One region of the Xanthobacter sp. DMC12 genome, then DNA from elsewhere that is predicted to be linked to it. Evidence: predicted binding sites of a transcription regulator. Region 1 holds the regulator's gene; each other region holds the start of a gene.
What was found. Region 1 encodes HrcA, which represses chaperone genes, less so after heat shock. Its sites were predicted from a motif close to GTTAGCACTCNCNNNNNGNGAGTGCTAAC; they were not measured.

Region 1 (4,910 bases):
GTTGGCAAGCGCTCCCGCGCGGGAGCTTAGTCTGCCAGGGCGGCGATGACGGCGTTGAGAACCGGAAAGCCAGCGGGGGTGACGCACAGACGGTCCGCCTCGCGCGACACCAGCCCCTCGGCTTCCAGCATCCCGAGACGATCGCGGTCGATGCGTCCGCCCAGGCGGGCGTGCCGGGCGAGATCGACGCCTTCCCGAAGTCGGAGCCCCATGAGTAGCATCTCATCCGCCTGCTCGGAGCCGGAAAGCGTCTCGTCCGAGACGATGCCGTGCCCGGCAGCCTCCACACGCTTCAGCCACTCCTCCGGCGCCCGCTCGGTGAAGGTGGCGCGGCGGGCGGCGCCCGACGCCAGCCGGCCGTGGGCGCCGGCGCCGACGCCCGCATAGGTGCCATAGCGCCAGTAGACGAGATTGTGCCGTGCCTCGGCACCGGGCCGGGCGTGGTTGGAGACCTCGTAGGCCGGAAGGCCGGCCTGCGCCGTCACCTCCTGAGTCACGTCCCAAAGGGCGCGTGAGAGGTCATCGTCGGGCAGAATGAGCTTGCCGGCACCGTATAGCCGTTCGAACGGCGTGCCCGGCTCGATGATGAGCTGGTAGAGGGACAGGTGCTCGCAACCCTCATCGAGCGCGCGCCGCAGTTCCGCAGCCCAGGCTTCGGGCGTCTGGCGCGGGCGGGCATAGATGAGGTCGAAGGACACGCGATCGAAGGCGCGCCGCGCGATGGCGACGGCCGCCAGCGCTTCCGCCACCGAGTGCATTCGCCCAAGGCCCTGAAGGTCCGCATCGTCAAGCGCCTGCACGCCGAGCGAGACCCGGTTCACGCCCGCGGCCCGGTAGCCGTGAAACCGCTCCGCCTCCACGGAGGTGGGGTTCGCCTCCAGCGTCACCTCGGCATCGGCCGTGAGCGGCCAGGCTTCGTCGATGGCTTCCAGGATCGCAGCGACGGTGGCGGGGGCCATGAGGGAGGGTGTCCCGCCGCCGAAGAAGACCGTCTCCGCCCGTCGCGGCCCCGACAGGGCCCGCATGTGGGCGATCTCGCGCCGAAAGGCCGCGATGTAGCGGGCCTCGTCCGGCGGCACGAGGCGGACGTGGCTGTTGAAGTCGCAATAGGGGCATTTGGCCTTGCAGAAGGGCCAATGCACGTAGACGCCGAAGCCACCGCCCGTGTCCGCCCCCGGAAGAGAATGCGCGGGAGCGTTCGCGGAGGGAGCCTGATTTGAAATCGCGCTCACCCCTTCAGGCACGCCTGCGAGAGCTTCAGGAAGGCGCGGGCGCGGTGGGAGAGGCCGAAGCCCTTGGGCGGCATGCCGTGCTTCTCGTCCGCCGTCATCTCCGCGAAGGTCTTCACATGGCCCTCGGGGAGGAACATGGGATCATAGCCGAAGCCCTTGGCGCCGCGCGGCGGCCACACGAGGGTGCCGTCGACGGTGCCCTCGAACTCTTCCAGATGTCCATCCGGCCAGGCGATGCAGAGCGCGGAGACGAAGCGGGCATGGCGCTGCGCGGGATCGGTGGCGCCGACCTTCTGCAGTTCGGCCTCCACCTTCTCCATGGCCATCTCGAAATCGCGATCCGGACCGGCCCAGCGGGCGGTATGGATGCCCGGCGCGCCGCCGAGCGCGTCGATCACGAGGCCTGAATCGTCCGCGAAGGCCGGAAGCTGGGCCGCATTGGCCGCCGCGACCGCCTTGAGGCGGGCGTTGCCCTCGAAGGTGGTCTCGGTCTCCTCCGGCTCGGGCAGGCCGAGTTCGCCGGCGGAGACCGCCTCCACCCCGTGGGGCTCCAGCAGCATCTTCATCTCGATGAGCTTGCCGGGATTGTGGGTGGCCACCACGAGCCGCCCGGTGAGCTGGCGTGCCATCAGCCGATCGCCAGCTTCTGGAGCGACACGAGCTGATCCACGCCCGAACGCGCGAGCGAGAGCAACGAGAGCAGTTCGTCCTGGGTGAACGGCGTCTTTTCCGCCGTGCCCTGGATCTCCACGATGCCGCCGGTGCCGGTCATGACGAAATTGGCGTCGGTCTCGGCGACCGAATCCTCGGCATAGTCGAGGTCGAGCACGGGCGTGCCCTCATAGATGCCGCAGGAGACCGCCGCCAGATGCTGCTTGAGCGGCATCTCCTTGATCATGGAGCGGGACTTCATCCAGCTCAGGCAGTCGTAAAGCGCGATCCAGGCGCCGGTGATGGAGGCGGTGCGGGTGCCCCCGTCGGCCTGGAGCACGTCGCAATCGATGGTGATCTGCTTCTCGCCCATCGCCACGAGATCGGTGACGGAGCGCAGCGAACGCCCGATCAGGCGCTGGATTTCCTGGGTGCGGCCGGACTGCTTGCCGGTGGTGGATTCGCGCCGGGTGCGGTCATGGGTGGCGCGGGGCAGCATGGAATATTCCGCCGTCACCCAGCCGCGTCCCTGGCCCTTCAGCCACGGCGGCAGGCGCTCTTCCAGCGTCGCGGAGACGAGGACGTGGGTGTCGCCGAACTTCACGAGGCAGGAGCCTTCCGCGTGGCGCATCACGCCCCGTTCAAAGGACACCGCGCGCATCTCGTCGGGGGCGCGCTTGCTGGGGCGCATGATGGATACCTCTTTGTGCGTCATGGGCGCTCCTTTTAGAGCGCCGCGCGCCGGGAGGAAAGCAAGGGACGCGACAGAGCCCGCGGAGCGCTTGAACCCGGCCCCGGCGAGGGACACATTAGAGCCAGCGAAATCCTTATGTCCGAAGGCTGAACCCGTGGCGCTCGATCCGTTCCTGCCCCTCTCGACCGGCGGCCTCGCGCAGATCGACCAGCGTTCGCGCGAGATTTTCCGGCAGATCGTGGAGAGTTACCTCGCCACCGGCGAACCGGTGGGCTCGCGCAACATCGCCCGCCTCATCCCCATGACGCTCTCCCCCGCCTCTGTGCGCAACGTGATGGCGGACCTGGAAGCGGCCGGGCTCATCTACGCCCCCCACACCAGCGCCGGGCGCCTACCCACCGAGCGCGGCCTGCGCTTCTTCGTGGATGCGCTGATGGAGGTGGGCGACGTCAACGAGCGCGATCGCGCCAATATCGAGACGCAGGTGCTCGCCGCCGCCCGCACCACCACGGTGGAAGGCGTGCTGCAGGAGGCGTCCGCTTTGCTCTCGGGACTTGCCCGCGGCGCCGGCGTCGTCACCGCCACCAAGACCGACCCCCGCCTGAAGCATGTGGAGTTCGTGCCGCTGGAGCCGGGCCGCGCCCTCGTCATCCTCGTATCCGAGGACGGGCAGGTGGAAAACCGGGCGCTGACCCTGCCGGCCGGCCTGCCCGTCTCCGCCCTCACCGAGGCGACCAATTTTCTCAACGCACGCATCCGCGGCCGCACCCTCTCCGATGCCCGGCAGGAGATGGACAGCCTCCTCGCCGAGCTGAACCGCGACCTTGACACCCTGACCGCCCGCGTGGTGGAGGCCGGGCTCGCCTCCTGGTCGGGCGACGAGCCGGGTGGACGCACCCTCATCGTGCGGGGGCAGGCGAAGCTCCTGGAAGACCTGCGCGCGCTGGAAGATCTGGAGCGCATCCGCCTGCTGTTCGACGACCTCGAGACCAAGCGCGAGGTCTCCGAGCTGCTCGGCCGAGCGGAGGAGGCGCAGGCGCTGCGCATCTTCATCGGCTCGGAAAACCGGCTGTTCTCGCTTTCCGGCTCCTCCACCATCGTCGCGCCCTACCGCGACGGGCAGGGGCGCGTGCTGGGAGTGCTCGGTGTCATCGGCCCGACGCGGCTCAATTACGGGCGCATCGTGCCCATGGTGGACTTTACCGCCCGCCTCGTCAGCCGGGTGCTGGGCGCGCCGGGGGCGGACGCGGCGTGAGGGGAGGCATCACCCCGACTTGATTTTTCGCCCCATCGCCCCGATATGCGCCGGGACGATTGGCCTTTGCCCGGCGGCATGTGACCTCGGGCGAATCTCAAGGCAGGGGAAGTGACCGGATGAGCGAGCAGAAGCGCACGCCCGAGACCGGCGGCGACGCAAGCGAAAACGGCGCCGCGCGGGGTACTCCACAGGTGAACGAGGCAACCGCCGAGGCGGAAGCGAGTGCCATGGCGGATGCCGCCCTCGGCGACCCCGCGGGCGACAAGGCGCGCCTGGAAGCGGAAATCGCCAGCCTCAAGGACAAGTTCCTGCGCGCGTTCGCGGAGGCGGAGAATGTGCGCCGCCGCGCCGAGAAGGAAATCCAGGACGCCAAGACCTACGGCATCGCCTCATTCGCCCGCGACGTCCTGAACGTGGCGGACGATCTGGCCCGTGCCCTGGGTTCGGTGGAGGCAGAGGCCAAGGCGACCGCCGAAGGCGGGTTCAAGGCGCTGCTGGACGGACTGGAGCTGACCGAGCGCGGCCTCGTGAAGGCACTGGAAAAGCACGGCATCCGCAAGATCGAGCCGAAGGGCGAGAAGTTCGACCCCAATCTGCACCAGGCCATGTTCGAGGTGCCGGACCCGAGCGTCCCCACCGGCACCGTGGTGCAGGTCGTCCAAGCGGGCTACGTCATCGGCGAACGCGTTCTGCGCCCGGCGATGGTCGGTGTCGCCCGCGGCGGCCCGAAAGCCGAGCCCAGCAAGGCCGCAGGCGCGGCATGAGGCTCGATTTCTGAAAGTTACATGTCGTTGGAGGCGGACACGTGCCGCCTCCCGGGCTCTCCGCCGCCCGGACCACCGCTCGCTCCGATCAGGTCGGCGAGGGCATCGGCGATGACACGGCTGGTGTAGGGCTTGGCCACGCGCGGCGCATCGGCGAATTCTGCCGGCATGCGCACGCTGCCCGTGTAGCCCGAGCAGAAAATGAAGGGAATGCCACGTTCCGCGAGGACCGCTGCGGCCGGATAGACCGGCTCGCCGGCCAGATTCACGTCGAGGATGGCAGCGTCGATGCGCTCGGAGGTCGCGGCCGC
Region 2 (4,910 bases), on a different contig from region 1:
TCAGGATCGCGATGTCCTGCAGCATGGCCTTGCGGCGATCGCCGAAGCCGGGGGCCTTCACCGCAGCCACCTTCAGGCCGCCGCGCAGCTTGTTCACCACGAGGGTGGCGAGGGCCTCACCTTCCACGTCCTCGGCGATGATCAGCAGCGGACGGGCCGACTGCACCACCGCCTCGAGCACGGGCAGCAGTTCCTGCAGGCCGGCGAGCTTCTTCTCGTTGATGAGGATGTAGGGCTCCTCGAACTCAACGCGCATCTTCTCCGCATTGGTGATGAAGTAGGGAGAGAGATAGCCGCGGTCGAACTGCATGCCTTCCACGACATCCAGCTCGGTCTCGGCGGTCTTGGCTTCCTCGACGGTGATGACACCCTCGTTGCCGACCTTCTTCATCGCCTCGGCGAGGAACTTGCCGACCTCGGCGTCGCCGTTGGCGGAGATGGTGCCGACCTGGGCGATCTCGTCGTTGGAGGTGACCTTGCGCGAGTTGGCGGCGAGGTCCTTCACGATGGCGTCCACGGCGACGTCGATGCCGCGCTTCAGGTCCATCGGGTTCATGCCGGCGGCAACCGCCTTGGCGCCTTCCTTCACGATGGCCTGGGCAAGCACGGTGGCGGTGGTGGTGCCGTCGCCGGCGAGGTCGTTGGTCTTGGAGGCGACCTCACGCACGAGCTGGGCGCCGAGGTTCTCGAACTTGTCCTCGAGCTCGATCTCCTTGGCCACCGACACACCATCCTTGGTGATACGGGGGGCGCCGAAGCTCTTCTCGATCACCACGTTGCGGCCCTTGGGACCCAGGGTGACCTTCACGGCGTTGGCGAGGATGTCGACGCCGCGCAGAACCTTGTCGCGCGCGTCTACGGAGAATTTCACGTCCTTGGCAGCCATGGGGCGTGCTCCTTCAGATTGGGACGATTAAATGGGATTGGCGAACGCCGCGGGACCGGGCGCCTCGGGCAGCCACGGTCCTGCGACCGAAATTCAGGCCGCCTGAGATCAGGCCGCCTTCTTGGCGCCGGCCGCGTTCTCGATGACGCCGAGGATGTCGCTCTCCTTCATGATGAGGAGATCCTGGCCGTCGATCTTCACTTCGGTGCCGGACCACTTGCCGAACAGCACGATGTCGCCGGCCTTGACGTCGAGCGCCACCAGTTCGCCCTTCTCGTTGCGGGCGCCGGGGCCGACCGCGACGACTTCGCCCTGCTGCGGCTTCTCCTTGGCGGTGTCGGGGATGATGATGCCGCCGGCCGACTTCTGCTCGGCCTCGATGCGCTTGACGACCACGCGGTCGTGCAGGGGACGGAAACCCATAGGGAAACCTCCGGTTCGATGTTGTCCATCGGGGTTGCCTGTTTTGAAGGCGCCGGGAACCCCTCCACCCGGCCCGACCGCGATCTAAGGGCGCCCATTTCGGGCCGCAAGGGGTCGGCTCAAAAAATTTAGCACTCAGGGGAACGGAGTGCTAGCGGCCGTTATTCTGCCAGCTTGCAGCGAAAGCGCCGCCTTGAAGGGTCGCTGCGCTGCCGCGCCCGCCGCCCGGGCAGCGGCTGTCAGCAGTCCTGTGCGAAGGCTGCTAGAGCATTGTTTTTGCAGACGGAAACCAATCTTTAGCCTTGGCGTTGGCAAAGTGTGTAGCCGACAATGAAGTGTCCGGTCCCGTCTTCCCCCTTCCTGATGGCAGCGGGGCCGCGGATTGGAGGTGTGACCCATGGTTTCCAAGGTGTCGCTTGACTTCGTCCTGCAGATGGAAGGCTACGGCCTCGCCACGGCCGAGATCCTATATCGCATGCCCGACCACCCCGGCCTGCTCCAGACCTTTCTCTGGCAGGAGTACGACCTTTGCCCGCGCTTTCCGGAGCTGAACAAGTTCCTGGAATTCTGGCAGCGCGAGATCGAGGGGCGGCTGCATTCGGTGCGGGTCGCCCATTCCGGCCTCATCAAGCCCGCAGAACTGCGGTCCGTGGACGGAATGTTCCTTTTGAACTGATCTGGACCATTCTCCCACGTCCGGGGGTTTCCGTATCGGTCAACGGGCTTTATGATTTTCGACGGGCGGTGAGGACATGCACGTCCCCGCGGGGGTGGGGCGTGCATGTCCGCTCAATTTGCCAGTGCGTATCTGTCGTAGCGTCAGATTTGCGCGGCCGTGCCCTGCCACCGCCGTTTTCGGGTTGTAGCTGAAGCGTCCACGTCATGAGGGCGCCTTGGACCATCGCACCCCACGAACCTCCGAGCTCCTGGCCGCAGTGCTCGCGTCGCAGGAACAGGATCAGGTCGCCATCGGCGATCTCGTCAATGCCTTGCGAAACCGCGCCTTCGGCATCCTCTTCCTCATTTTCGGCATTCCCAACTGCATCCCTATGCCGCCCGGCATCCCGGTGGTGTGCGGCATCATCCTGGGCCTCATCGGCCTGCAGATGATGCTGGGGCGGCAGGAACTATGGCTGCCGGAACGGATCGCCCGCCGCACCTTCTCCCGCGCGATGCTGGAGTCGATCGTCACCCGCTCACGTCCCTGGATCGAGCGGTTCGAGCGCATCTCGCGGCCGCGCCTGGAAGAGTTCGCCGGCCCTACGGCGCGGCGGGTTGTGGGCGCGACGGTGGTGGTACTGGGCTTCATCCTGATCCTGCCCATCCCCTTCCTCGGCAATCTTCCGCCGGGATTTGCCGTGTGCATCTTCGGCCTCGGCCTCGTGGAGCGGGACGGCCTCGTCATCCTCGCTGGCTTCGGCGCGACGATCCTGGGCCTGATGGTGACAGCGCTGATGAGTTGGGCCATCTACCAGGGCGCCATCGCCATCTTCTGAGCCGTTGCCCTCTCCATGTCTGCCTTTCCCCATGCGCGTTGACGCCTTCGACTTCCACCTTCCGGAGGACCGCATCGCCCTGCGCCCCGCCGAGCCGCGCGACACGGCGCGCATGCTCGTCGTCCGCCCGGGCGCAGCGCCAGAGCTGGACGACCGCAGCGTGCGCGACCTGCCGGACTTCCTGCGGCCCGGCGATGCGGTGGTGGTGAACGACACCCGCGTCATCCCCGCCGCGCTGGAAGGCGTTCGCTCCCGCGAGGGCGGCTCGGACGTGGCTGTGGAGGCGACCCTCATCAAGCGCCTCGCGCCCGACCGCTGGCGCGCCTTTGCTAAGCCCGGCAAGCGCCTGCGGGTCGGCGACCGCATCCGCTTCGGCGGCGAGGGCGGCGCCTGCCTGCTCGGTACGCTCGACGCCACCGTGGCGGGCAAGGAAGAGGACGGCTCCATCGTCCTCGCCTTCGATTTCGCCGGAGAGGTGCTGGACGATGCGGTGGCCGCCGTTGGCCACATGCCGATCCCGCCCTATATCGCCGCCCGGCGCCACGAGGATGCGCGGGACAAGGACGACTATCAGACCCTGTTCGCCCGGGTCGCCGGCTCGGTGGCGGCGCCCACCGCGAGCCTTCATTTCACGCCCGACCTCCTCGCCCGCATGGCCGCCGCCGGCGCGACCCTCCACAAGGTGACGTTGCATGTGGGCCCCGGCACTTTCCTGCCGGTGAAGGCGGAGGACACCACCGGCCACACCATGCACGCGGAGTGGGGTGAGGTGACACGTGAGACGGCGGACGCCCTCAATGCGGTGAAGGCGAACGGCGGGCGCATCTTCACCATCGGCTCCACCTCCACCCGGCTGATCGAGAGCGCGGCGGGAGAGGACGGCCTCATCCGCCCCTTCGTGGGGGAGACGGACATCTTCATCACCCCCGGCTACCGTTTCCGCGCGGTGGACGCGATGCTCACCAACTTCCACCTCCCGCGCTCGACGCTGGTGATGCTGGTGGCGGCCTTCATCGGACATGAGGCGCAGAAGCGCGCCTATGCCCATGCGATCGCGGAAAATTACCGCTTCTATTCCTATGGCGATGCGTGCCTGCTTCTGCCACAAGGCGGCGCATGACGTCCAACACGCCTGCCGACACCTTCTCCTTCACCCTCTCCGCCACCGACGGCGCCGCCCGCACCGGCTACGTCTCGACGCCGCGCGGGCGCATCCGCACGCCGGCCTTCATGCCGGTGGGCACGGTCGCGACGGTGAAGGGGCTCTATTTCGACCAGGTGAAGGCGGCGGGCGCGGATATCGTGCTCGGCAACACCTACCACCTCATGCTCCGCCCCGGCGCCGAGCGGGTGGCGAAGCTCGGCGGCCTGCACAAATTCATGCGCTGGGATGGGCCGATCCTTACCGATTCCGGCGGCTTCCAGGTGATGAGCCTGTCGAGCCTGCGGAAAATGAGCGAGCAGGGCGTCACCTTCCGCTCCCATGTGGACGGCGCCTATCACGAGATGAGCCCCGAGCGCTCGGTGGAGATCCAGGGCCTGCTCGGCGCGGACATCCAGATGCAGCTCGACGAGTGCGTGCGCCTGCCCTGCACCGACGAGGAAGCCGAGCGGGCCATGCGGCTCTCGCTGCGCTGGGCGGAGCGCTCGAAACGTGCCTTCGAGCAGCAGCCGAAGGGCCGCGCGATCTTCGGAATCGTGCAAGGCGGCGCGGTGCCGGCGCTGCGGATCGAGTCGGCCCGCGCGCTCGCGGACATGGATTTCCCCGGCTATTCCATCGGCGGCCTTGCGGTGGGCGAGCCGCAGGAGGTCATGCTCGCCATGATCGAGACGGTGGCGCCGCACCTGCCCACCAACAAGCCGCGCTACCTCATGGGCGTCGGCACGCCGGACGACCTTCTGGAGAGCGTCGCGCGCGGCATCGATATGTTCGACTGCGTGATGCCCACGCGCTCGGGTCGCCACGCGCTGGCCTTCACCCGCTTCGGCCGCATCAACCTGAAGAACGCCCGCCACGCGGAAGATCCCCGTCCTCTCGACGAGGAGAGCGACTGCCCGGCGCTGCGCGACTATTCGCGTGCCTATCTCCACCACCTCGTGCGCTG
Region 3 (4,910 bases), on a different contig from region 1:
GAGGCGGGCGCGGGCAAGCTGGCGGAAGGCGCTTTTACCGCCAGCGTGCTGGTGGAGATGGCGGCGGCGAAGGGCGTGGACGTTCCCGTCAGCGCCGCCGTGGACGCCGTGCTGGCCGGCCGCCTCGGCATCGACGGCGCCATCGAGGCGCTGATGGCCCGGCCGCAGCGGGCGGAGTGAGGGCGGCCGCGCGCATTCACGGCCATCCTTCACCGTTCCCACTGGCTTCCTTTCCCACTGACGGCATGGGCCGCACCGTCCTCGCCCTCCGCTGCCGCTCCCCGGGCCGTGGCACGCCTTGTGCTAAAGCCGGGGTGGGGCCGGCGCCGCCGGTCGGCAAGGGGGATGATGATGGATTCGGGTCCTGCTCACGCGGCTCCCGGCTACGGGCTGGAGACGGTGGTGCGCCACACCTTCGAGCGCAGCCGCGGCGATACCTCCGGCGCCCTCGCCGACTACATTCCCGAGCTGGCGCTGGTGGACCCGGACCGCTTCGGCATCGCCGCCGTTTCGGTGGAGGGGGAGGTGGTTTCGGTCGGAGATGCCGACGTGGCGTTCACCATCCAGTCGATTTCGAAGGCATTTGCCTTCTGTCTCGCCCTTGAGGTGGCGGGGCGCGAAAAGGTGCTGTCCCGCGTCGGCGTGGAGCCCTCGGGTGATGCCTTCAACGCCATCGTCTTCGATGCCGATACCAATCGGCCCTTCAATCCCATGGTGAATGCCGGGGCCATCACCGTTTCCGGCCTGCTGGTGGAGCATCTCGGCGACGCGGCGCTGGACTTCGTTCTGGACCGCTTCTCCGCCGCGGCCGGGCGGCGGCTCGTGGTGGACGAGGCGGTGTTCCGCTCGGAGGCCGAGACCGCCCATCGCAACCGTGGCATCGCCCACCTGCTCACCAGCGCCGGAGCACTTACCGCCGACGTGGACGCGACGCTGGACCTCTATTTCCGCCAATGCTCCATCCTGGTGACGGCCGGCGACCTCGCCCGCATGGGGGCGACTTTGGCCAACATCGGCGAGGACCCGCTCACGCGCACCACCGTGTTCGCGGTGGATGCGGTGCGGGCCACGCTCGCCGTGATGTTCACCTGCGGGATGTACAATTTCGCCGGCAACTGGGCGTTCGACGTGGGCGTGCCGGCCAAGAGCGGGGTGGGCGGCGGCATCCTGGGCGTGGTCAACCGCCAGCTCGGCATCGCCACCTATTCACCGCGCCTCGATGCGCGCGGCAATTCGGTGCGCGGCATCGCCGCCTTCCGGGAACTGGCCGAGGAACTGGGCCTGCACGTGTTCGACCCCACCAACCGGGGGTCCGCCATGCTCACCGCCTTCGGGCGGTGAGCTTCTGGGGGGTTTTTGCCGCCTTCGGGCGGTGACCCTCAGCCCACGTGAGGGGCGCGAAGCCCCTCCCCGTCACGAGCAGCGCACGTAGACCATGGTGCCGTAGCGCTTGGCCACTTCCGGATCGACGAAGCGCAGCACCAGGATATTGCCGTCGAAGCGCACCACCTGACGGTCGCGCTCGCCGCCGGCCGGGTCGTCGGGCGGGCCGATATAGACCGGGCCGTTGCCCACCTGCTTGGAGACCAGCTCGGTCAGCTTGTTGTCGTCGGCGAGATACATCATTACGCCGCCATTGGTGCCGGCGGTAATGACATAGGGATTGTTGCCGCAGGAGGCCTTGGCCTGCGCCTCGGTGCGGGTGGCGTCGTCCGGCCGGTGATAGGCGGCGAGGCCCCAGCGGCCGACGAGGCGGTCGGGCGGGATCGGGCTGGTATAGACCGGGCGCGCGGCCGGCGGCGGCGCGGAGGGGGTCGTCTCGCAGCCGGCGAGGCCGAGGGCCAGCACCGTGAGGGCGGCACCGGCCAGCGCGGCGCGCGGCCTTCCGAAAGCAAACCGCCCGAAAGCAGACCGCCCGAAAGCAGACTTGGATCCCGCAACCATCTTCGTCATGTGCTTTCCGAGGCCTCCCGCCGCCTGGAACAAGAAAGCGACCACCCAGGCAGTCGCCTGACCATAAAGGCTTGCGCCGTCGGCGTCGATGCCGTCCACGTCGGCCCCGTCCGCCGGTCAAGCCCCAGCTCCGCACGAGCTTATCCCACGGCTCGTTACCGCTTTGCTAGCTCCTCGATTGCTGCAGCGCGCCTTGACGTCCGGCGGACGCGCCCTTATCTCCGCGGCGAGCTTGGCACTCTTCATCCGGGAGTGCCAGAACGGCGGGCCAAGGCTCGCGCTCCCCCGAAAGAGGTAACGACCCATGTCCTTCCGTCCTCTGCACGACCGCGTGGTCGTCAAGCGCATCGAAGCCGAGCAGAAGACCGCCGGCGGCATCATCATCCCCGACACCGCCAAGGAAAAGCCCCAGGAGGGCGAGGTGATCGCGGTGGGCGCCGGCGCCCGTGACGAGAGCGGCAAGCTCGTCCCCCTCGACGTGAAGGCCGGCGACCGCGTGCTGTTCGGCAAGTGGTCCGGCACCGAGGTCAAGATCGACGGCCAGGACCTGCTCATCATGAAGGAAAGCGACATCCTCGGCGTCATCGCCAAGTGATCTTGCGCGTCTTCTGAGCGAAACAGAATCATAAGGAGGCCGTGATGGCTGCCAAAGAAGTAAAGTTCTCCTCCGACGCGCGCGAGAAGCTGCTGCGCGGCGTCGACATCCTCGCCAACGCCGTGAAGGTCACCCTCGGTCCCAAGGGCCGCAACGTGGTGATCGAGAAGAGCTTCGGCGCCCCCCGCATCACCAAGGACGGTGTGTCGGTGGCCAAGGAGATCGAGCTCGAGGACAAGTTCGAGAACCTCGGCGCCCAGCTCGTGCGTGAGGTGGCCTCCAAGACCAACGACCTCGCCGGCGACGGCACCACCACCGCCACCGTGCTGGCCCAGGCCATCGTGAAGGAAGGCGCCAAGTCCGTCGCCGCCGGCATGAACCCGATGGACCTGAAGCGCGGCATCGACCTCGCCGTCGCCGCCGCCATCGCCGACATCAAGGGCCGCGCCAAGAAGGTGTCGTCGTCCGCCGAAGTCGCGCAGGTCGGCACCATCTCCGCCAACGGCGATGCCTCCATCGGCGAGATGATCGCCGGCGCCATGCAGCGCGTGGGCAACGAAGGCGTCATCACCGTCGAGGAAGCCAAGACCGCCGAGACCGAGCTCGAAGTGGTCGAGGGCATGCAGTTCGACCGTGGCTATCTCTCTCCCTATTTCATCACGAATGCGGAGAAGATGATCGCCGACCTGGAAGAGCCCTTCCTGCTGATCTTCGACAAGAAGCTCTCCGGCCTCCAGCCGATCCTGCCGGTCCTCGAGGCCGTGGTGCAGACCGGCCGTCCCCTCGTCATCATCGCCGAGGACGTGGAAGGCGAGGCCCTCGCCACCCTCGTGGTCAACAAGCTGCGCGGCGGCCTGAAGGTCGCGGCGGTGAAGGCTCCCGGCTTCGGCGATCGCCGCAAGGCGATGCTTGAGGATATCGCCATCCTCACCGGCGGCACCGTGATCTCCGAGGACCTCGGCATCAAGCTCGAGAACGTCACCCTCGCCCAGCTCGGCCGCGCCAAGAAGGTCATCCTCGAGAAGGAAAAGACCACCATCGTGGACGGCGTCGGCGAGAAGGCCGACATCGAGGCCCGCGTGAACCAGATCAAGGCGCAGATCGAGGAGACCACCTCGGACTACGACCGCGAGAAGCTCCAGGAGCGTCTGGCCAAGCTCGCGGGCGGCGTCGCGGTGATCCGCGTCGGCGGCTCGACCGAGGTCGAGGTGAAGGAGAAGAAGGACCGCGTTGACGACGCGCTCAACGCCACCCGCGCTGCGGTGGAAGAGGGCATCGTCCCCGGCGGCGGCGTCGCCCTGCTCCGCGCCAAGGCGGCGGTGGAGAAGGTCACCTCCGACAACGCCGACATCAAGGCCGGCATCAAGATCGTCCTGCGCGCCCTTGAGGCCCCCATCCGCCAGATCGCCGAGAATTCCGGCGTGGAAGGCTCCATCGTGGTGGGCAAGGTGCAGGAGTCCAACGATCCGTCCTTCGGCTTCAACGCCCAGACGGAAGAGTATGTGGACATGATCGCCGCCGGCATCGTCGATCCGGCCAAGGTCGTGCGCACCGCCCTCCAGGACGCCGCCTCCATCGCGGCCCTGATCGTCACCACCGAAGCGCTCGTCGCCGAGCTGCCGAAGAAGGACTCCGGCATGCCCGCGATGCCGGGCGGCGGCATGGGCGGCATGGGCGGCATGGATTTCTGATCCATCCTCCCATCCGGGAAAAAAAGAGGGCGCGGCCGAAAGGCTGCGCCCTTTTCTTTTGTCCCCGTTCCCGGGACAAGCGACACCGCAGGTGGAGCGCCGATCCGGGGTCCAGCGCGAAACTCCCGCGCAGCGGGGGCAATGCCTGAGAGGGTCGGGGTAAAGAAGCGCCTGCGGCGGCCCCTTGCGCTGGGTCCCGGCTCGCATTCCGCTGGCGCTGCATGCGTCCGGGACGCGAGGCCGGCCCAAACCGCCGTCGCCCTCCGGCGTGACCGGAGGGCCCATCCCTTCGCCTGAGCGCGCAGCCGAAGCGCAGAACAAACGTCACCATGGGTCCTCCGATCAAGTCGGAGGACGACGGCGATATTGGTTCTGTGCCCCGGACAAGCGACGGCACAGCCGGAGCGCCGATCCGGGGTCCAGCGCACGAGTTCTCGCGTAGCGGCAATGCGCCCCTCTCCCGTCGCGGGAGAGGGAGTGCCTAATGCTCACGTCCCGCAGAACGTCCGATACCCCTCCATGGACGGCGGCAGCCCAGCATACGCTGCGAAGTCCGGCTGCTCCTCATAGGGATGCGCCAGCACCGTATTCAGCCGCTCGAACGGGCCGAGGTCGCCGCGTTCGATGGCGGCGGCGATGACCTCTTCCACCAGATGGTTGCGGGGGATGAA

Region 2: a site for HrcA is predicted at 1,437-1,465, ahead of groES (co-chaperone GroES). Genes of this name have one in related genera too.
Region 3: a site for HrcA is predicted at 2,185-2,213, ahead of groES (co-chaperone GroES). Genes of this name have one in related genera too.

What each region holds. Positions count from the first base shown of each region.
Region 1 is NZ_JBQUYZ010000005.1:125,804-130,713, forward strand. Features, by position in the region: gene hemW (radical SAM family heme chaperone HemW) at 27-1,142, opposite strand; gene rdgB (RdgB/HAM1 family non-canonical purine NTP pyrophosphatase) at 1,229-1,861, opposite strand; gene rph (ribonuclease PH) at 1,861-2,574, opposite strand; gene hrcA (heat-inducible transcriptional repressor HrcA) at 2,732-3,832, shown strand; gene grpE (nucleotide exchange factor GrpE) at 3,952-4,599, shown strand; gene ACT535_RS18420 (response regulator) at 4,617-4,910, opposite strand, start outside.
Region 2 is NZ_JBQUYZ010000001.1:290,597-295,506, forward strand. Features, by position in the region: gene groL (chaperonin GroEL) at 1-886, opposite strand, end outside; gene groES (co-chaperone GroES) at 995-1,309, opposite strand; gene ACT535_RS01210 (usg protein) at 1,707-1,985, shown strand; gene ACT535_RS01215 (exopolysaccharide biosynthesis protein) at 2,203-2,805, shown strand; gene queA (tRNA preQ1(34) S-adenosylmethionine ribosyltransferase-isomerase QueA) at 2,837-3,925, shown strand; gene tgt (tRNA guanosine(34) transglycosylase Tgt) at 3,922-4,910, shown strand, end outside.
Region 3 is NZ_JBQUYZ010000002.1:489,735-494,644, reverse strand. Features, by position in the region: gene ACT535_RS10455 (NAD(P)H-dependent glycerol-3-phosphate dehydrogenase) at 1-180, shown strand, start outside; gene glsA (glutaminase A) at 352-1,341, shown strand; gene ACT535_RS10445 (hypothetical protein) at 1,414-1,953, opposite strand; gene groES (co-chaperone GroES) at 2,258-2,548, shown strand; gene groL (chaperonin GroEL) at 2,593-4,239, shown strand; gene ACT535_RS10430 (protein adenylyltransferase SelO) at 4,728-4,910, opposite strand, start outside.